Regions from separate parts of the Neobacillus sp. NPDC058068 genome, predicted to be linked through region 2. Evidence: riboswitches for the same ligand, from Rfam matches in the RefSeq annotation. Region 2 holds a riboswitch; each other region holds the start of a gene.
What was found. A riboswitch is a leader RNA that binds a small molecule or an ion and turns the genes downstream of it on or off. The one in region 2 is predicted to bind S-adenosylmethionine.
Positions count from the first base shown of each region.

Region 1 (5,230 bases), on a different contig from region 2:
TCACATAGCTGATGTTTTCCACACCCAGCTTTTCTGCCGTCTCTTTGGCGACATCAATTTCACTGAAGCCATTATGTTCAAAGCCGACAGAGAACGTTTTGATTGCCGGATGGAACTCTTTCGCAATCGACGCTATGATCGAAGAGTCAATTCCGCCTGAAAGGAAGGAACCAACTGGAACATCACTGCGCATGTGCATTTTAACAGAATCGAACAGAACATCTTTAATTTCTTTAATAAAATCAGATTCTGATTTTTGGACTGGCTTAAATTGCGCTTTCCAATATCGTTTAATTTCCATAGGTCCGCCTATTTTTTTTGTGAAATAGTGACCTGGCTCTAATTTTTTTATTCCCTCAGACAAAGTGTTTGGTTCAGGAACAAATTGATAGGTTAAATAGTGTTGCAGCGAATCATAGTCCAAAACGTCATTTTCAAGGGCGAGTAAGATACTTTTCTTCTCTGATGCAAACAACGTTCTTTCCCCGTCCTGCATATAGAAAAATGGTTTAATCCCGAACGGATCACGCGCACCGTAAAGGGTTTGCTCCTCTTTATCCCAAATAACAAAGGCAAACATTCCGCGCAGCTTCTCGACTGCTTTTTCCTTCAAGTGGCTGTATAGGGCGATAATAACCTCCGTATCAGAGCTCGTCGCAAACGATAACCCTTCTTTGAGTAATTCCTCACGAAGCTCCACATAGTTATATACTTCACCATTAAAAATAATCCAATAGCGCTCATTTTCGTACGTAAGCGGCTGATGACCGCTCTCAATGTCGATAATACTTAAACGACGGAAGCCAAATTGAATATGGTCATCATAAAAGAAACCATCATCATCCGGTCCGCGATGAGTAATGATATCGTTCATATGTTTAAATTGTTGTCTTTGTTCATCACTATAATTCTGTGTTTTGTCGTGTACACAACCGATAAAACCACACATTATGTACCTCACCTACTCCATTTCAAAATAAAACATCACCTAAAAAAACATCTATCTAATACTACCATTATTTTTTAGAAAAATGCACTGAAAACATTAGGAAATTTACTGTACCTTCATTTTTTACTTCTATAGTCCTACTTAAACATTTTATTCATTTTTAAAGACAACTACACTAATTGTTAGACGAAAAATAAATTAGGGAGTTACATCCGAAATGTAACTCCCTAATTTATTATAGATTCGCTTCTTGACGTAACGTATCCGCTTTATCAGTAAGCTCCCATGGAAGCTCAACATCGGTACGGCCAAAATGACCGTATGCTGCTGTTTGTTGATAAATTGGACGGCGAAGGTCAAGCATTTTAATGATTCCGGCTGGGCGGAGGTCGAAGTTTTTGCTTACTAAATCAACTAAAACCTCTTCGCTCACTTTGCCAGTTCCGAACGTATCAATCGAAATCGAAACTGGTCGTGCGACACCAATGGCATAAGCAAGTTGAACTTCTACTTTGTCAGCAAGACCTGCAGCAACGATGTTTTTCGCTACGTAACGAGCTGCATAGGCTGCAGAACGGTCAACCTTTGTTGGATCCTTACCAGAGAAGGCACCGCCGCCATGGCGAGCATAGCCGCCATACGTATCAACAATGATTTTACGGCCAGTTAAGCCAGCATCCCCTTGTGGTCCGCCGATAACGAAACGGCCTGTCGGGTTAATGAAATATTTTGTGTTTTCATCGATTAGTTCTTTTGGAACAACCGGGTTGATAACGTATTCTTTCAGGTTGCGCTGAATTTGCTCTAATGTTACTTCAGGATTATGTTGAGTTGAGATAACAATCGTGTCAATGCGCACAGGTTGGTCATTTTCATCATACTCAACGGTTACTTGCGTTTTTCCATCCGGACGAAGGTACTCAAGAACTTTATCTTTACGCACCTCTGTTAATTTACGAGCAAGCTTGTGTGCTAACGAAATCGGAAGTGGCATAAGCTCTTTCGTTTCATTACAAGCAAACCCAAACATTAACCCTTGGTCACCCGCTCCAATTGCTTCGATTTCTTCATCTGACATTAGGCCTTCACGTGCTTCAAGGGCCTGGTCAACACCCATGGCAATGTCAGGACTCTGTTCACCAATTGAGGTTAATACAGCACATGTCTCGGAGTCAAAACCATATTTCGCACGATCGTAACCAATACCTTTAATGGTTTCGCGAACAATCTTTGGAATATCTACATAAGTAGACGTAGTGATTTCACCAGCAACAAGAACCAATCCAGTTGTCACTGAAGTTTCAGCCGCAACACGAGCATTAGCATCCTTTGCTAAAATAGCATCCAAAATGGAATCAGAAATTTGGTCACAGATCTTATCTGGATGACCTTCAGTTACTGATTCAGAAGTGAACAAACGACGTTTTGTTGACATCTGAATTCCTCCTATATTATGAGATCATCGAGGTTTTATGAAGGTTACAGGAATACTTCTTGGACCTCGTGAATTGATACGGTACTCCCAGCCTTAGTATTAAATAAACAAAGGATTTTTATTAGGGACTCTTTTCATAAAAGGACTTATACAAAACAAAAAACCTAACCACTGTCGAGGAAAGGTTGTTCCGGGCCTTTCACTCTTATCGTTCAAGGCAGCAGCCTTGCGTCAGATTAGCACCTTTGCACTTGAAAAGCACCTGTAAACGGCCAACTTTTCATATTGCAGGTTGCTGGGTTTCATTGGGCCTGTCCCTCCACCAGCTCGGGATAAGAGAGTATCCGTTCAAAATAGAATAATACGCTACAATATCGAGCAATGTCAATGAATTTTTAAAGAAACTTCCTGCAAAAACTTTAGAAAAAACAACGTTATTTTTTCAATCATATGCAAAAATTAAATGAATGTTAAAACTTATTATAAATAATATGAATAATGTATAAAATGCAATTTGATTTTGTTAAATAGTGTAGACTATTGACGTCAATGTGTTATACTATTTAATACAAAAACCATGAAAAAAGGAAGGTTTCATTAAATGAATTCTCTAAAAATTCCTAATGAGTTAACGCAGCTGTTAAAGGAAAATCATGTTCAAGTACAATTATCCGTTCCCCAATTAGTCGAGAAAATCTTATGCCGTAATGAAGGAACATTAACCGCCACAGGTGCAGTTCGTGTTTCTACCGGCAAATATACAGGCCGTTCACCTCAAGATAAATTTATAGTGATGGAGGAGTCTTCGAAAGATAAAATTGCCTGGGGCCCTTCCAACCAACCGATTTCCGAAGACGCTTTCACAGGTCTTTATCATAAGGTTCTTGAATACTTAAAACAACAACCTGAACTTTTTGTGTTTAAAGGCTTTGCCGGCGCCGATAAAAAATCCCGCCTGCCCATTCAAGTCGTAAATGAATATGCTTGGCATAATTTATTCGCGCATCAATTATTCATACGCCCATCCGAGGATGAATTGCTGACTCACGATGCCGGATTTACTGTTATTTCGGCTCCAAATTTCAAGGCAGATCCCGCTGTCGATGGCACAAATTCCGAAACATTTATTATCATATCATTTGAACGCAGGATTGTCTTAATCGGCGGGACCGAATATGCAGGTGAAATGAAGAAATCGATTTTTTCCGTGATGAATTATTTGCTGCCGGAGAATAATATTTTTTCCATGCACTGTTCGGCGAATGTCGGGCTTGAAGGAGATGTAGCATTATTCTTCGGTTTATCCGGAACAGGAAAAACCACCCTTTCAGCTGATCCTAACCGCCGTCTGATTGGTGATGATGAACACGGCTGGTCATCAAACGGCGTCTTTAACATTGAAGGCGGCTGTTACGCAAAATGCATCAATCTTTCCCGTGAAAAAGAACCGCAAATTTTCGATGCGATTCGCTTTGGTACCGTCCTCGAAAATGTTGTTATCAATCAGGAATCGCGAATCCCTGATTATGACGATGGAACATTAACCGAGAACACAAGGGCAGCCTATCCAATTGATGCGATTGATAATATTATCCTGCCGAGTATTGCCGGTCATCCCAATACAATTGTCTTTTTAACAGCCGATGCCTTTGGCGTATTACCGCCAATTGCCAAGTTAACAAAAGAACAGGCTATGTATCATTTCCTAAGCGGCTATACATCCAAGCTAGCCGGGACTGAACGCGGTGTGACATCACCTGAAGCAACCTTCTCAACCTGCTTTGGAGCACCATTCCTGCCGCTTCCTGCGACTCGTTACGCAGAAATGCTCGGCGAAAAAATTCTAGAACACAATTCCAATGTTTTTCTAGTCAATACAGGCTGGACTGGCGGCCAATATGGCGTCGGCAACCGGATGAAGCTTTCCTATACAAGAGCGATGATTCAAGCAGCCCTTGAAGGCGAACTAAACCATGTTGAAACAGTTAAAGATGAATTCTTCGGCTTAAATATTCCGCTTCATATTGCCGGTGTTCCTGATGAGGTTCTCCAGCCAAATAAAACATGGGTAGACCCAGAAGCCTATGAAAAGAAAGCGAAAGAATTAGCGGCGAAGTTCCGTGAAAACTTTAAGAAATTTACCGCTGTGTCTGCTGAAATTGAAGAAAAAGGCGGACCAATTGCTTAATGAATAAAGTCCCGTGTGAAATTTATTTTACACGGGACTTTTTTTGCAGATTGCATGGCATTTAAGCCTCTTGATACTTTTTCTTTAAATATTCAATACTTCCGTCTATATAGGGCTCCTGCGTACTTTCCATTAATATATTGATAAACGGCTTTTTCTTTTTTATATAGTTCAACACGAAGTTGTAGTTTAATATCCCCTGGCCAACAGCAACTGTTTTTACCATGTTATCTTCTACGATAAAATCCTTTGCGTGCAAAATCACGATTCGATCCCCAAATAAATCAAATGCTTCTTGGAAGATTTCCTCTTGGTTTTGATATGTCTCAATCGTTAACAGATTGACTGGATCAAAGATGACTTGAAGATTATTTGAGTCGACAGAATCCAAAAGTCGCTTCATCACCTTCGAAGAATAAATTGGGTGATTCACACCTGCCTCTATTCCGACAATAACACCAAATTTTTCAGCTTCGGCTACAAGCTCACGAACGCTTTCGACAACTTCAAAGAATGGCTTTTCTTTAAAATTTTCGACTGTATAAGCAATTTCCGCATTCACATTCCCGGTTTCTGTACCGACAATACTGCAGCCAAAATCTCTGGCAAATCTGATATGCTCTTTGAACCGCTCCAATGCCTTACTGCGCTCTGTTTG
Region 1 covers NZ_JBHVSI010000017.1:51,522-56,751, reverse strand. Annotated here, with positions in the region: gene asnB (asparagine synthase (glutamine-hydrolyzing)) at 1-949, opposite strand, end outside; gene metK (methionine adenosyltransferase) at 1,185-2,384, opposite strand; SAM riboswitch class I at 2,587-2,723, opposite strand; gene pckA (phosphoenolpyruvate carboxykinase (ATP)) at 2,986-4,572, shown strand; gene ACFVSW_RS19430 (sugar phosphate isomerase/epimerase family protein) at 4,634-5,230, opposite strand, start outside.
Region 1: it holds a riboswitch for S-adenosylmethionine, as region 2 does, so the genes downstream of both, metK (methionine adenosyltransferase) here and ACFVSW_RS06910 (O-acetylhomoserine aminocarboxypropyltransferase/cysteine synthase family protein) in region 2, are expected to answer to the same signal.

Region 2 (5,230 bases):
ATTCAATTTACACGTTAAATTATTTAAGTAATGATATTACGATTGCTATCGTATCACGGATAAAAAGCAGTGTCAATGAGAATTTATTTGGATAATAGTGTCAGCTGAATTTAAGCATTTGTTTTTAGGGAAGCTAAGCCGGTCGCCGTTTCAATCGCTGATTCGAGATCTTCGATTAAATCCTCGACATTTTCAATACCAATGGAAAGGCGAATTAAATCCTCAGATACCCCTGCAGACTTAAGCCCATCTGCATCTAATTGCTGATGAGTGGTGCTTGCCGGGTGAATAATTAAGCTTTTTGCATCGCCAACATTGGCAACATGTGCCCACAGCGTAATTGCATCAATCAATTTAGCCCCTGCCTCTTTGCCACCTTTAATCCCAAAGACAACCATGGAGCCGGCACCTTTTGGCAAATACTTTTGCGCTAATTCATGATCCGGATGTGATGGATGTCCAGGGTAAGAAACCCACTCCACTGCAGGATGATTGACTAAGTAATTTACCACTTCCTTCGTATTGGCAACATGCTCTTTCATCCGCACATGAAGTGTTTCAAGACCAAGTGTGAACTGGAAAGCATTTTGCGGACTTAGTGCCGGCCCCAGATCACGTAAAAGCTGGACGCGTGCTTTGATAATATAAGCGACCGCACCTAGTGCTTCTGCATACACGAGATCATGATAACTTGCATCTGGAGTTGTAAAGCCCGGAAATTTCGGCGAGTTCCAGTCAAATTTCCCGCCATCGACAATCACACCGCCAGTTGTCGTGCCATTTCCCAACAGCCATTTTGTGGCCGAGTGAACGACAATGTCTGCACCATGCTCAAATGGCCGGCACAGATACGGTGTCGCAAAGGTATTGTCAATTATTAATGGAACCCCGGCCTCATGAGCAATTGCCGCTACCTTTTCAATATCGAGTACGCGTAAGCTCGGATTACCAATCGTTTCAGCGAAGACTGCTTTTGTTTTTTCAGTAATCGCCGTGCGGAAATTTTCAGGATTATCCGGGTTGACAAATTTCACTTTAATTCCGTATTTAGGAAGGGTAACGGCAAATAAATTATAAGTTCCGCCATAAAGATTCGCGGCAGAGACAATCTCATCACCGGCTTCAGCAATATTTAAAATCGCAAGTGTGATCGCTGCCATGCCGCTTGCAACTGCAAGTGCTCCAACGCCGCCTTCTAATAAAGCCACGCGATCTTCAAAAACGGTGGTGGTTGGATTATGGATCCGGGTATAAATGTAACCAGGCTCCTTTAAGGCAAATAAGTTGGCCGCATGTTCTGTGCTTTTGAATTGATACGCATTGTTTTGATAAATCGGGACCGCCCGAGCACCTGTCACCGGATCTGGCGACAATCCTCCATGAACACTCAATGTTTCAAAACGATAATTCTTTTGATTTTCTCCCATTATTCTCGCTCCTTTTATAACAATACAACAAGCAAAAAACCCCCTCTTCATAAGAAGATGGGGGTCCCACTCTTCTTATCTTCCAGAGCTAAAGTGCTCTGCTGGATTTAGCACCGTGTTAAAAACCGGTTGCCGGGCATCGTAGGGCCAGTCCCTCCGCCACTCTTGATAAGAATGCTTATTGAATTGTTTTTATTGATAGAATATTTAAATAATACTTTACATGAAGATTAATTCCGAGTCAATAACTTTTTGTAAAGGGGCGGAGCGCCGCAAAAACAAACTTGTATAGTAAATTAGTGGAAATTATTTAAATTCTACTTTGAATGGACTTAGTCTAGCTCTGCTCACACCGCCTTTATTTTTGTACGCTCACGGTTTTGTGCTTTTGTTAAAAAGAAGACCGATTCTAGTAAAAGAGTGGTTCTTAGTGGTGCTGAAACCTTTAGCTGCCCTTGCTGTTCGAGAACTCGCAGCCTTTGAGTTCCGTCAAGCAGCTGTTTCATTGCGTTTGGCGATCCGTTAATCTCGTGCTTTGTCTGGAGTGCTTCTGAGTTTTGCAAGATCATGGTACTCCCGTTTTTGATCATTAACTGCATTGTTTGTCCCTCACAGCGTAGGTTAATTTGTAAATCCGCCTGATGAATTAAGGGAAGGACATGCCCCTGGTCTTTGATTTTTGCTAGAAATGCTTCTACCGCTTCCATCATTTCCACCACTCCGGTCTTGTCACTTTTACATTACTTATTCAGCAAGAATTGGAGGAATCCTTTCATTATCACTCGACAATTTCCTGCGCAATTTGGCAGTCTTTTTGAAATTTCCCGAGAAATATGTCGGATATTTATGAAATTTTGGCAGATGCTGATGGTTCCTTTTTCACGGTAAATCCTCTAAATACAAGGAAGAAATACGTCGAACCAATTAAGTATAATCCAGCTGTTATCGTGAACACATAGGCATAGCCCCAGTACGAACCGTACTTAACGACAATTCCTGTCGAAACCGGCCCCATGAACGCCCACCCTAAATTAAACACCATTTGGTTGACGGAGTTGGCGAGCCCCTTCATCGAGTCGTTCACCTTTGACATCATTAACGACATTTGAATCGGGTTCCCGGCATTCATCAATGCCTGGCGGAATAAGAAACCAATGGCTGCCAGCCATAAATGTTCAGTATAGGCTGTTAATAATAGGAATGGAAGCGATGCAAGCTGTAAATAAACAACCGCCTTCACGTCCCCGACCTTTTTGACGACTTGCGGACCGATAAACATCGCCAAGGCGGTTGCTGCCTGCCCCATTGAGATAATTAAGCCAATTGAAGTTGTCGTGGCACTAAAGCGGTCGGCAAAGTACAGGTTTAGATAGGGAATAACTAGACCTGCGCCAAAGCCGATTAACAGCTGGGCAATGGCAAATAAAACAATCAACTTCAATCCGTCACTTTTCCAAGATATAGTCGCGGTCTTTTTTTCTGTTGGTTTAAATTTCGGTTTAGGTAGTTCTGTGAATTTTGTGGTTGGGAAAATCCCAATTAGATATATAACTGCCCCGATTATTAAAGTAAAGCGGATGCTATTTAAATCACTAACAAACAATGAAAATAAATCGGTTAATCCGCCGCCTAATAAGGTTCCTACCACGTTCGCCGCGGTCATTAAGGCAAAATGGAGACTAAATAGATTCACTCGCTGCTCGGCGATGGAATTTTCCGCAAGCCATGGAATTCCTGAAACTTGCAAGAAAGCCATTGTCAAGCCGCTGATAAAGGCAAGCGTAATCAAGACTCCTTGATCAGCAAAAATACTACGGAGCAGCAAGATGACACCTGAGATTAAGATGCCGAAAAAAAACACTTTCTTGCGTCCATAGCGGTCACTAATGAGTCCTGCCGGTACCAAAATAATCGCTGTCGCAAGCGAAGTCATCGCAATAACCTGGCCATTAACCGACTCTGCGTATCCTAGTTTACGAATATAAAAATTGTATATCACCATAAAAATCCCGAGCCCAATTTGGGTGATAATATTGGCCATAAAGCTTAATTTGATATTCCGGTTATAAGTTTTAAATTGTGCAGCCCAATTTTGATAGAAGGCCATTTCGTGTTCGCCCCTTAGGTTGGTTATTTCGTATCCCTAAGTATCATAATGCAGAAGAGAAGTTTTTGTAAATGGGGAAGTTTTGAATTTTTCATATATTTCAGTTGTGGCTGAATTTTTTGGAAAGTGTTGAAAAGGGCACTCTGGGATCAAAATTTCCCCAACAAAAAAACAGATGCACTCTGCATCTGCTTAGGTGAGATATTGTTTTGTTTTTTCAAGTAAATATGGTACGGAATGAAAAGCGTAAATGGTTTCTTTGACCTTGCCGTTTTGCACAATTAGCAGGCATGGGACACTTTCGATGCCAAAATGCGCAGCAATATCGGGATAAAAATTCAAGTTCATTTTTCCCATATTAACCTTTACAAGTTCCTCAAGCACGACTAGCATCCTTGAAGCAACCTGGCAGGTGCCGCATAGAGGGGTATAAAAATATAGCAGGCCGCTTCCTCGATCATCAAGAAAAGCAGCTAAATCATTTCGATTCCATTCGTTCATATGCTCATTAACTCATTTCTAAATACTCTGTATGAACATCAATATTCGCGCCCATTAGAACGGTCGCCAAGTGGTGCACCGGGGCAGTTGCGACCTCGCGATACATTCGGTCAATATATAAATGTTCAGCTTGGGGGAATTCCCGTTTAAATTGCTTGCGAAGCTTTTCGCCAGCTTTATCCGCATCAACAAGGATATAGACATCCTTGTCTTCAAGAAATTCAATCCATTCATCTAGTTTCGTAAAACTGATGGTTCCATTTGTACAAATGATTTCTACTGGTTCCTTTACAATCCGCTTTACCTTATTTTTATCTGACTTTCCTTCAACAATAAGAACTTTGTCAACATACGAATCATTCATATCCATCACCTGTAATAGAAGTTGTTTATGTTAACATATTCTAAAATATTAATTTCGTGTGTTTTTCTTCTTAGTATGTTAACTATAGCACTATTGTCATATTTAAAATAGGAATTTGTCCGACTTTATTATATACTTCCCAATTTAAAGCAGAAGAGATGTTGGAAAAATAAAGAAAACTCGCCGACTGGCGAGCCGTTAGGCGAAGACAGAGGCGTAGTTGCACTTATGTCTGATAGGAAAGTTTACTTTCCTATCGACTAAGAGAAAAAGCACCTTTGAAAAGTGCTTTTTCCAATTATGATTAGCCTTCCTTAGTCATTGCTTCATATTGTTCAGCGGTCATCAGCTTGTCGAGCTCGCTTGAGTCAGATAGTTCAATGACAACCATCCATGCTTTTTCATATGGTGATTCATTTACAAATTCTGGGCTGTCACTTAAATCTTCATTTACTTCCACTACTTTGCCACTTACTGGTGCGTAAAGCTCAGAAACGGTCTTAACAGATTCAACACTGCCAAATGGTTCATCAGCCGAAATCTCATCGCCGACTTCAGGCAGCTCAACAAATACGATATCGCCTAGTTCATGCTGTGCAAAGTCCGTGATTCCGACGCGCACTTTTTCCCCTTCAATCTTTACCCATTCATGTTCTTCAGAATAACGTAATTCTTTTGGTGTACTCATTAGCAAAAATCCCTCCATTGTGTTTTCTAAAATCTATCATCGAAATAAATCGATTTCCGTTAGTAAATGCTCACAGCCACATTTTTTCGTACTCTTCTTCTTTAAAGCCTACTGTGACGTGTTCTCCATCGGTTAAAATCGGC
Region 2 covers NZ_JBHVSI010000004.1:221,420-226,649, forward strand. Annotated here, with positions in the region: gene ACFVSW_RS06910 (O-acetylhomoserine aminocarboxypropyltransferase/cysteine synthase family protein) at 111-1,427, opposite strand; SAM riboswitch class I at 1,500-1,602, opposite strand; gene ACFVSW_RS06915 (hypothetical protein) at 1,775-2,137, opposite strand; gene ACFVSW_RS06920 (MFS transporter) at 2,272-3,534, opposite strand; gene ACFVSW_RS06925 (thioredoxin family protein) at 3,727-4,035, opposite strand; gene ACFVSW_RS06930 (toprim domain-containing protein) at 4,043-4,399, opposite strand; gene gcvH (glycine cleavage system protein GcvH) at 4,704-5,087, opposite strand; gene ACFVSW_RS06940 (arsenate reductase family protein) at 5,158-5,230, opposite strand, start outside.

Region 3 (5,230 bases), on a different contig from region 2:
GATCGTGGCGGCGATGGTCCTGCTCGACGAGTGCAGACTGCGGCTGGATGACCTGGTAGAGCAGTGGCTGCCGGAACTCGCCGACCGGCGGGTGCTGAAGCGGATCGACGGCCCGCTGGACGATACCGTGCCGGCGCGGCGGCCGATCACCGTACGGGACCTACTGACCTCCACGTTCGGGCTCGGCATGGATATGACGTCGCTGGGCACTCCAATCATGAACGCGATCTTCGCGGAGGGGCTCACGCCCAATCTACCGGAGCCGGTGCCCGAGCCGGATGAGTGGATGCGCCGCCTTGGCGCGCTTCCGCTGATGCACCATCCCGGAGAGCGCTGGCAGTACCACATTAGCAACGATCTACTCGGCGTGCTTGTCGCCAGGGTCACGGGCCAGTCGTTTGAGACGTTCCTGCGGGAACGCATCTTCGACCCCCTGGGCATGAAGGACACCGGTTTCCACGTGCCCGCCGACAAGATCGACCGACTGCCAACCCTCTACGCCCCTGACCCGCAGACCGGAGAGTTCATAGTGTGGGACGAGGCCAAGGGGGGACGCCACAGCCAGCCTCCAGCGTTCCAGGGCGGTGGCGGCGGACTGGTTTCCACCGTCGACGACTACCACGCCTACTTCCGGATGCTGCTGAATCACGGGATGCACGGGACCGAACGGATCCTATCCCGGCCCGCCGTCCAGCTGATGACCACCAACAGCCTCACACCCGAGCAACAAGCCGCCCGAAACGCCATGGCCCGCGACAACGTCCATGTGTCATTCGGCCAAGGGCAGCACGGCGGCTGGGGCTTCGGGATGGCGGTGCGCACCTACCGTGGTGACTACGCGTCCATCGGCCAGTTCGGCTGGGACGGCGGAAGCGGCACCGCGACGTACGCTGACCCGGACAAACAGCTCATCGGAATCCTGCTCACCCAGGTCGGGGCGTCTACTCCGGATTCAACGCAGCTTATCCACGACTTCTGGACCATGGTCTACCAGGCAATCGAAGACTGACACCGAGCCGGCGGTTCTTCGTTCGTTTAAAAAAAGGCCGGTGAATTTCATCGACCTTATTGGGGCAGAACCATGACGTGGCGAGGAGTTGGTTGGACGGAGTGGAAGCGGGCAGGGGCATGGCCGCAAGTCCTTGGAGGTCTATTCAATGCTTGCAATCACCGATGCCCAGCAGGGATATAACGAGGTCATCAATAAATAATTCCCCATTTAATTACATCTACATTGCGGGTGGTGTCAGCTTCGCTGGTACTACCCCTTTTTAAATTGAAAAAATAAATTGATAAAAATGCTCGACTTAAGGATGCGTTATTCCAGGAAGGATTAACGCCTTTTTTGTTGAAGTTATTGAACTAACGGTTAGTTTAGTTAAAAAAGGGCTTGTTTATGAGATAGAAAAAAAAGACTACTGAACTATCAGAAGCCTTATTTTTAATATGTTTCAGTAATAATTTTCCCTGGATGTATCATAATCCTCCTGTAGAGTTAACTTCAGACTGAAACTGATTGGATGATAAAATTTCCTTTACCGTTAATAAGTTGTTATTTAGAGTTTAGAAGTATTCGATTGACAATTTGATAAATTTAAACTATTATCACTTTAGTTAATTAAAAAATTGAATGTAGATTTTTCTTCTTATCCAGAGAGGTGGAGGGACTGGCCCTTTGAAGCCTCGGCAGCAGGTTCTTATGAATACTGTGCCAATTCCATCAAGCACATCGCTTGAAAGATGAGAAGAGGGTAATAAAACTCTCTTCTTAGGAAGGGAGTTTTTAATTTATACATTAATCCAACTTAAACAATAGGAAAACTATAAATTTAGAATAGTAGAGGAGAGAATACAAATGAAATATGGTTTTTGGTTACCGATTTTTGGAGGCTGGTTACGTAATGTGGAGAATGAAAATATGCCGCCTACCTTTGATTATGCAAAGAAAATAATACAATCTGCTGAAAAATGGGGATACTCGACTACCTTAATAGCTGAATTATATTTAAATGATATTAAAGGACCGGAGCATGACTCTCTTGAAGCTTGGTCTACAGCAGCAGCCCTTGCAGCAGTGACGGAAAAAATTGAAATTATGACTGCGATTCGCCCTGGTTTTCATAATCCTGCTGTAGCGGCCAAAATGGCAGCAAATATTGATCAAATCAGTAATGGGCGTTTTACTCTAAACATTGTTTCTGCTTGGTGGGCAGAAGAAGCACGTCAATATGGAGGAATTTTTACAGAACATGATGAGCGTTACGCTCGTACCGAAGAGTTTATTGATGTACTAAAAGGTTTATGGACAGAAGAAACCTTCAATTATTCTGGTCAATTTTACGAATTAAAGGATGCGAAGCTTGCACCGAAACCTGTTCAAGGACCAAACCCGATTCTTTATGCAGGCGGTGAAAGTGAAAAAGGTAAGCAAACCATAGCAGAAAAATGTGATGCTTATGTTATGCACGGTGGTACAGTTGAAGAGATTGATGGAAAAATCACCGATATGAGGGCACGCCGCGAACAAACTGGCAGTGGGCCATTTAGTTCATTTGGTATGGCTGCTTATGTTATTTGCCGTGATACAGAAGAAGAGGCTCTGGCTGAGCTTGCAAAAATCACGACTGTGAAAGACACTAGCGGATATGCTGGCTTTAAAGATTTCACTACTAAATCGCAATTAGAGCAACAAATCCAATTACAGGATTACTCTGTATCCAATCGTGGCCTACGACCGAACTTAGTAGGAACACCTGAGCAAATTGCAGATCGAATTTTACAATATGAAGAAGCTGGCTTAGACTTATTGTTATTGCAATTTTCACCTCAATTAGAGGAAATGGAACGCTTTGCAAAGCAGGTTATGCCATTAGTTGAACAAAAACGTAGTTTAATAAAGAACTAGAGAGGAGACATAATGATGAGCAAGGTATATGTGATACATGAAAATAGTGAGTGGACAGTCCATTTAACAAAAAGGTTAGCGGAACTTGGTGTTCCTTATGAAGAATGGCATTTGGACGAAGGAACGCTAGATTTATCAAAAGAGCCACCAGAAGGAATCTTCTATAGCCGAATGAGTGCATCTTCTCATACACGTGATCATCGTTTTGCAGCTGAATTTTCCGGGCAAGTATTGGCTTGGCTTGAAGCACATGGACGTACGGTGTTAAATGGAACGAGTGCTCTAAAGCTAGAGGTCAGTAAGGTTCTACAATATTTAGAGTTAAACAAGTATGGTGTTAAGACTCCAAAAACGATTGCAGCGGTTGGAAAACAAAACATTTTAAAGGCAGCCGAAGCATTTGAAGGACAGTCCTTTATTACGAAGCATAACCGTGCCGGTAAAGGCTTAGGTGTTCAATTATTCCATAGTATAGAAGCTCTAAAAGCTTATGTGGAAGGACCCACTTTCGAAGAACCGGTCGATGGAATTACCCTTATTCAAGAATACATTCAATCTCCTGAAAGCTACATAACCCGTTGTGAGTTTGTAGGAGGGAACTTTGTTTATGCCGTTAAGGTTGATACTTCGGAAGGATTTGAACTTTGCCCAGCGGACGCATGCCAAATTGGCGATTTATTCTGCCCGGTAGGAGAAAAAGTAGAAGAGAAGCCTAAGTTTCAAATCATTGACGGTTTTGAGGACGAAATTTTAGAAAAATATAAAAATGTTCTAGCTGGTAATAAAATTCAAGTTGCTGGAATCGAGTTCATCAAAAATTCTGAAGGTGAAATTTTTACTTACGATATTAATACAAACACGAACTATAATTCTGATGCAGAAGCAGAAGCTGGAAAATACGGAATGCTCGAAGTAGCTTTAATATTAAAGAAGACATTAGAAGAAAAATACGTAACAACAGCAACGGCTTAAATTTTGAGAAGTAACGAAAATTACCTTGGAATTACCTGATAATGAAAGGGATATTGAAAGTCTTCTTGATTTAATTAAAGAAGAAGAAAACCCCATAATGTTAGTTTATACATTTTTCTGAATTAAATCTAAAAGGAGAATGATCGTCTAATAGGCGGTCATTTTTTTCGATTTGATAATTCTGGAAAACAATTTCTTTCCAAATAACTCGGTTAAATAAAGAAAGGGAATTTATCCTTTTATTAACCATTGTAAGGGGTATGGTACATCATTTTCCTTTATTAAACTACCGGGTAGCAAGAGTTGAAGAACTAGCTGCAATTTTAGTGACCTTTTTATTGTGCTAAAGGTTCAGGCTACATTACTCTGCTAATCGAACTGTTTCGGTCTACATCGAACCTCTTCTGTAAATATATTTCTTCTCCTTGGACAAACTTATTTTGTAGATTTAATCAAGGAGGAATTAAATATGGTAAACGATATTAAACAGGAAATGGAACGTATTTGGGCTGAAACGTGTGATTCATGGGAAAACTGTACTGAGGAAAACATTCAGTCTTTCTTAGCACAATGCCTAGAAAAGAGCATAGATCCACAATATTGTATGAGTTGGGTAGAGCAACATAGCAACCAAATCCCTAATTGGTCAGCCGTTTCGAAGGTATCTCTTGATTGGGTAAATGAACACACTTCAACTGGTTCGCCTATTAATGGACATGAACCTCAGTAACAAGGAGAGAAATACTCTCCTCTTTTTTTATGTTTGAAGTTTATACCGTTCCTGCTTTGCAATATCGCACTACCGCATAAATTTTTTATTTAAAAGGAAAGTGTGTACTGCTTAAACAACGATCAGCGATTTTTGTTATTGTGCTAACGAAGCATGATTTTTGAAGAAGGGATTCGAGTAATTTAAATAGAATTTTAAGCAAAGGTCGAATATATGAAGGTGAATAAATTGATAAATTTATACACTTTTTAGAGAATCCCATTAGGTACGATTGAGTGTGGTTGGATTAAAGATGATAGGGGAGAACGACTTCCTTTTCAAATTGCAAAATACAGTAAAGGCCCTTTTTCTGGTACTAAAAATTTTCTACTTTAGGTTTAAATAAAGTTACAAGTTAGCCAGATGGCTTTAGATAATAGGACCGCATTCTTTAAGAGACAAACCAAAATCCCCAAGGATTCTTGGGGATAATGATGATTTAGTTCTGTTCTATTCTGAAATATTAATTAATGACAAAATTGGATTCAAAATGGTTTACCACTTCATTGCGCTCTTCTTTAATACTAATTTTGATTCCAATATCCTCCACTAAAAATATTAACACCTTGATAAACGTTAAATCT
Region 3 covers NZ_JBHVSI010000009.1:2,494-7,723, forward strand. Annotated here, with positions in the region: gene ACFVSW_RS11880 (serine hydrolase domain-containing protein) at 1-1,009, shown strand, start outside; SAM riboswitch class I at 1,644-1,747, shown strand; gene ACFVSW_RS11885 (LLM class flavin-dependent oxidoreductase) at 1,856-2,905, shown strand; gene ACFVSW_RS11890 (ATP-grasp domain-containing protein) at 2,921-3,877, shown strand; gene ACFVSW_RS11895 (hypothetical protein) at 4,347-4,607, shown strand.
Region 3: it holds a riboswitch for S-adenosylmethionine, as region 2 does, so the genes downstream of both, ACFVSW_RS11885 (LLM class flavin-dependent oxidoreductase) here and ACFVSW_RS06910 (O-acetylhomoserine aminocarboxypropyltransferase/cysteine synthase family protein) in region 2, are expected to answer to the same signal.

Region 4 (5,230 bases), on a different contig from region 2:
TCTACTTCTTAAGCTTCTTCTATAGACATTAGCCGGAAATTCTCCGCCTATGAATGCTCAAACTTACACGAAAATTAACAATGAATAATAACAGAGCCTTTAATATAGAAAATAGTTTAGTATAAAAACGGTGCCAGAGCCTCGATGCGAATGTATTATCACACCGGGGAACTAGCACCGTTCTATGTTTTTTATTTTGATGATGGTGTTATGTTTAAAACATGACTTAACTTTTCATAAACGGGTAATGTCGGTGCGATAATAACTTTCCCGGTACCTCTAAATGTTTGAAGCAGACCCTCGCCGGAAGCAACAGAGCCGAAAATGCTTTTTGTTGATTTTTCAACGGTAAAATCAATGTTTCCGAGCCGGAAAAGCGTGAAATTCCCGTCCACTTGAACCATTTCATTTTGAAGTTCAAACTCCACCAGTTCCTCTTCTGGAACAGGGATTTCAAATAGGCAAAATCCGCTTCCAGATACTTTTGTTTGAAATAATCCTTCACCGCCGGCAATGGCAGAGGAAACATTTTTCATTGCCTGAACAGAAACAGAAACGCTCGATTCACAGCAATAAAAAAGACCTTTATCCGCAATGATTTCTTCGTTATTAAGTTCTACTATCATAAAGTGTTTAAAACTTGGTTCCAAGTAAATAATCCCGCTGCCCTGGTATTGTGGTTTAATCATGGATTCATTGGCTAAAACACTGGAGGCTAATCCTTTTAAAAACCCTTTCGCACCAGTTCCTCCTAAACTTTTTAGCGTAATATTTCCTTTCATAAACTGCAGTGCACCGGATTCAGCGGTAAGGGAGCTATTTTTGAGTGTAACCCTAACTTGTCTTAGTTTAATATTTGATTTTTGCGCAAAATATAGCTTTTCAGCAACAGAAAAATTATCATTTCCGCCTAAATTCTGATATTCTAAAACCTCAATTTTTATATTTTGATTTTCGACGAAACTAACCACTTGGTATGCTTCAGACATCTCAATTTCTCCTTAAAAAATCCATTCTTTTATAATCTTTTTCTTTTTCCTCATGTTTTAATCCCAAACACTTTCAGCAATAGTAATGACGTGTTTTATCTTATTCCATTGATCTTCTTCGGTTAAATTGTTGCCTTCCTCCGTACTTGCAAAGCCGCATTGAGGACTTAATGCTAGGTTTTCTAAGGGAATAGATTGGCTTGCTTGTTTAATTCTTTCTTTAATCGTATCAGGGTCTTCTAGTTCCGGGAATTTAGAAGTGATTAATCCTAGGATAACCTTTTGGTCTGCGCGTTTAAAGCTTTTTAATGGTTCAAAATCTCCCGAGCGCCCGTCATCATATTCTAAGAAGAGTCCATCTACCTTTAAATCAGCAAATATGGCATCAGATATCTGATCGTAACCGCCGCTAGTTATATAAGTAGACCTGAAGTTTCCACGGCAAATATGCATCGTAATAACCATATCTTCAGGTTTTTTAGAAATGGCTTCATTTAAACAGCGTACTCTTGTTTCGATGATATCCTGTACTTCCATATTAAGTTTTTCAACGACTGCTTGAATCCGTTCTTCCGAAACAAAATCAATCCAAGAAGTATCATCTAATTGTAAATATCGGCACCCTGCGTCATAGAAGGCTTGAATGGCTTTTTGGTAAGCTACAACTGTATCATGAAAGAACTGTTCTCTGTTATCGTGATAATATTCATCCCCCTGAATTCTAGTAAATAACATATTAGGGCTTGGAATCGAGAACTTAGCCACTTGACTGCCATCGCCATAGCGGTCGACTGCCTGTTTTAAGAACTTGAAATGTTCTAACATATAATGATCATTGAATTCTACTTTACCAACGACTTTAATGGCTTTATTTTTTGTTTTCGCTCCTTGGAAGTTACTAATATATTCCGTTTCAAACTCTTCTACGCCATCTAAGCCTGATAAGAAATCCAAGTGCCACCATGAACGTCTAAACTCACCGTCTGTGATGGAGTTAAGGCCAACTTCAATTTGTTTTTGGACAAGTTTCTCAATTTCTTGATCCTCTATCGTCTTTAAGGCATCTTTATCAATTTCTCCATTTGCAAAAGCTTTTCTTGCCTCTTTAATTGGTTCTGTTCTTAAAAAGCTGCCTACATGATCGGCTTTAAATGGTGCTTTCACTGCTGTCTTTATCATGTTAAATTCCTTCTTTCTTTAAAAATTAAAAAACCTCTTCTCATAAATAAGAAGAGGATATCATTACCGGCACTGGTTCTCTTCTTATCTTCAAGCAAATCGCTCCTGGAATTGGCACAGTACTAACGTAAGTCTGCTGCCGAGGTATCGCGGGGCCAGTCCCTCCACCTCTCTTGATAAGAGTATTCTAAACTATTTAATTATTAATTACGTTACATTCGTTTTACTATTCTGTCAAATAAGAAGTAAATCATGACGAAATACTAATATACTGGTCCCAATGGTCTCCGGGAAAAAAAGTTAAAAAGGTCACACCAGATTCCCCGTGCCAATGTTATTATATATGTATCACTTTTGGAGGTTAAGAAATATGCAAATAACTTTAGATAACCCTAAAACTGCCCTAAAGGACAAACTGCTTCAAACAACATTTTCACGAACAAATCCTTTTCAAGCAAAGATTCTTAAGAATATAAATATAAACGGAGCCGGTTCTAGTAAAGAAACGAGGCATATTGAGTTATCACTAGAAGGGTCAGGCCTTTCTTATGTCCCTGGTGATGCCCTTGGGATAGTCCCTTCCAATGATCCAGAACTTGTTGCGTCCATTCTTGAGGGAATGCACTGGGATGAAGATGCGGTAGTTACCATCAATAAGCAAGGGGAGACACTTCCACTAAAGGAAGCACTGACCACCTACTTTGAAATTACACTGTTATCAAAAAAGGTTTTACAACAGGCAGCTGCATTTACAGAAAATGAAGAGTTACAAAAGCTTCTGCTGGTTGAAAATGTGACCCAACTGAAAGAATATTGCTATGGACGTGATTTGCTTGATATGTTACGTGAATTCGGCCCATGGAATGCGGCAGCACAAGAAATCGTTTCTTTATTAAGGAAAATGACGCCGCGCCTCTATTCGATTGCAAGCAGCATTACTGCTAATCCAGATGAAGTTCATTTAACCATCGGAGCTGTGCGTTTCACAGCTTATGGACGCGTACGTAAAGGGGTTTGCTCTGTATTATGTGCTGAACGTGTAAAAGAAGGAGATACGCTTCCAGTCTTTGTTCAAGCAAATAAACACTTTTATCTACCAGAGTCTCATGAAAATGATATTATTATGGTTGGACCTGGGACAGGTATAGCACCATTCCGTTCCTTTATACAAGAACGTGCAGTGAATAATGCAACAGGCCGGTCATGGCTATTTTTTGGAGACCAGCATGCGGACTCTGACTACCTTTATCAAGATGAGTTGGAAAAATATCAACAAGATGGGGTACTGACAAAACTAGACGCTGCCTTCTCCCGAGACACAGCTCAAAAGGTTTATGTTCAACATAAAATACTTGAACATAGTAAAGAACTGTTTGATTGGCTTGAAAAAGGCACTTATTTCTACGTTTGTGGGGATAAGGAATATATGGCGAAAGACGTCCATGAAACGCTTATTAATGTGATTGAAAAAGAAGGAGCGATGAGTCGCGATGCAGCAGAGGCGTATCTAAAAGATATGCAGAAGCAAGGGCGTTATCAACGTGACGTATATTAAAAGGTAAGAGTAAAAATCTACAGCACCCTTCGTCCGGTCAGGTCGAAGGGTTTTTTTAATCATTAACCAAACTCGTAATACGGATGTGCAAAGGCAATTTCCCTCTAACACGATATTATCCCCTAATTGTTTTATGAAAATTTTCCCATTCCTTCGATAATGTGTATCTTTTCGTTTTCACCATTGTTCCTCTATCCATTTTGGATTTTTATTTGGTTTCAATTTCCTCGTATATAAAAAATTTTATCCAGCAGTATAACTGGATTCATTGCATAATTTAAAAGTTCAAAGGAAAACTATGCTAAGCCTTATGAAACAAAAGAAATGGAGGAGTATAGTTGAAGGCCTCAGATTTGTTCGTAAAATGTTTAGAAAATGAAGGCGTTAAATATATATTCGGAATCCCAGGTGAAGAAAATACTGATTTTGTTGATTCTCTCATTGATTCAGACATTGAACTAATTCTTGTTCATCATGAACAAGCCGCTGCTTTTATGGCTGATGTTTATGGCCGTTTGACGGGAAAACCCGGTGTTTGTTTGGCAACTCTTGGACCAGGGGCAACAAATTTATTAACCGGTATTGGTGATGCCTATCTTGACCATGCGCCAGTTGTTGCGATTACGGGTCAGGCAGGTCTGGAACGAATTCATAAGGAATCACATCAGTATGTCGATATTATTGGCGTTTTTGAAAAAGTAACGAAATGGAATCAGCAAATTCGCGTAGCACATACCATTCCCGAAATTACCCGTAAAGCATTTAAACAAGCCGTCCTTGAAAAACCAGGTGCGGTTCATATTGAGCTTCCAGAAGATATTGCCATGACAGATACAGAGGGGAAGCCGCTTCCAGTCACACCACCGCCAAATTCGCGGCCAACAGAAAGTGAAATCAAAAAGGCAGCAGAAGCGATTAACCATGCGAAAAGGCCAATTATATTAGCCGGAAATGGAGTAATTCGTGATGGAGCCTCTGGGGCATTAAGGGAATTTGCCGAAGCCAAAAATATCCCGGTCGTAAATACTTTTATGGCCAAAGGCGTTTTGCCTTCTAATCATCCATTAACACTTTATACCGTTGGAATGCAGGCAAAAGATTATGTGCTTTGCGGCTTTGACCAAGCCGATCTCATTATTACCGCCGGATATGATTTTGTTGAGTATTTGCCAAAATATTGGAACGATGAGGCGATGAATCCAATTATCCATATTGATAGTCTTCCTGCAGAAGTGGATGCCTACTATCCTCTCGAAGCGGAATTAGTCGGTAATGTAAAAGAGGGAATTGAAGCCTTAAGCCTTCTAGTCGAAAAAAAGGAGCTGTGGCCGGAAGTAAAAAAGTTAAAATCACAGTTAGTTGAAAAACTTCATGCATCTGATGGGTTATCAGGAAGCCCTGTTAAACCGCAAAGAATTATTGCTGATTTGAAAATGGCTGAGAAAGGCGAGGCCATTATCATTTCTGATGTGGGGGCACATAAATTATGGATTGCGCGGCTTTATCA
Region 4 covers NZ_JBHVSI010000009.1:108,897-114,126, forward strand. Annotated here, with positions in the region: gene ACFVSW_RS12405 (AIM24 family protein) at 192-989, opposite strand; gene ACFVSW_RS12410 (5-methyltetrahydropteroyltriglutamate--homocysteine S-methyltransferase) at 1,047-2,168, opposite strand; SAM riboswitch class I at 2,250-2,351, opposite strand; gene ACFVSW_RS12415 (sulfite reductase subunit alpha) at 2,539-3,723, shown strand; gene ACFVSW_RS12420 (acetolactate synthase large subunit) at 4,062-5,230, shown strand, end outside.
Region 4: it holds a riboswitch for S-adenosylmethionine, as region 2 does, so the genes downstream of both, ACFVSW_RS12410 (5-methyltetrahydropteroyltriglutamate--homocysteine S-methyltransferase) here and ACFVSW_RS06910 (O-acetylhomoserine aminocarboxypropyltransferase/cysteine synthase family protein) in region 2, are expected to answer to the same signal.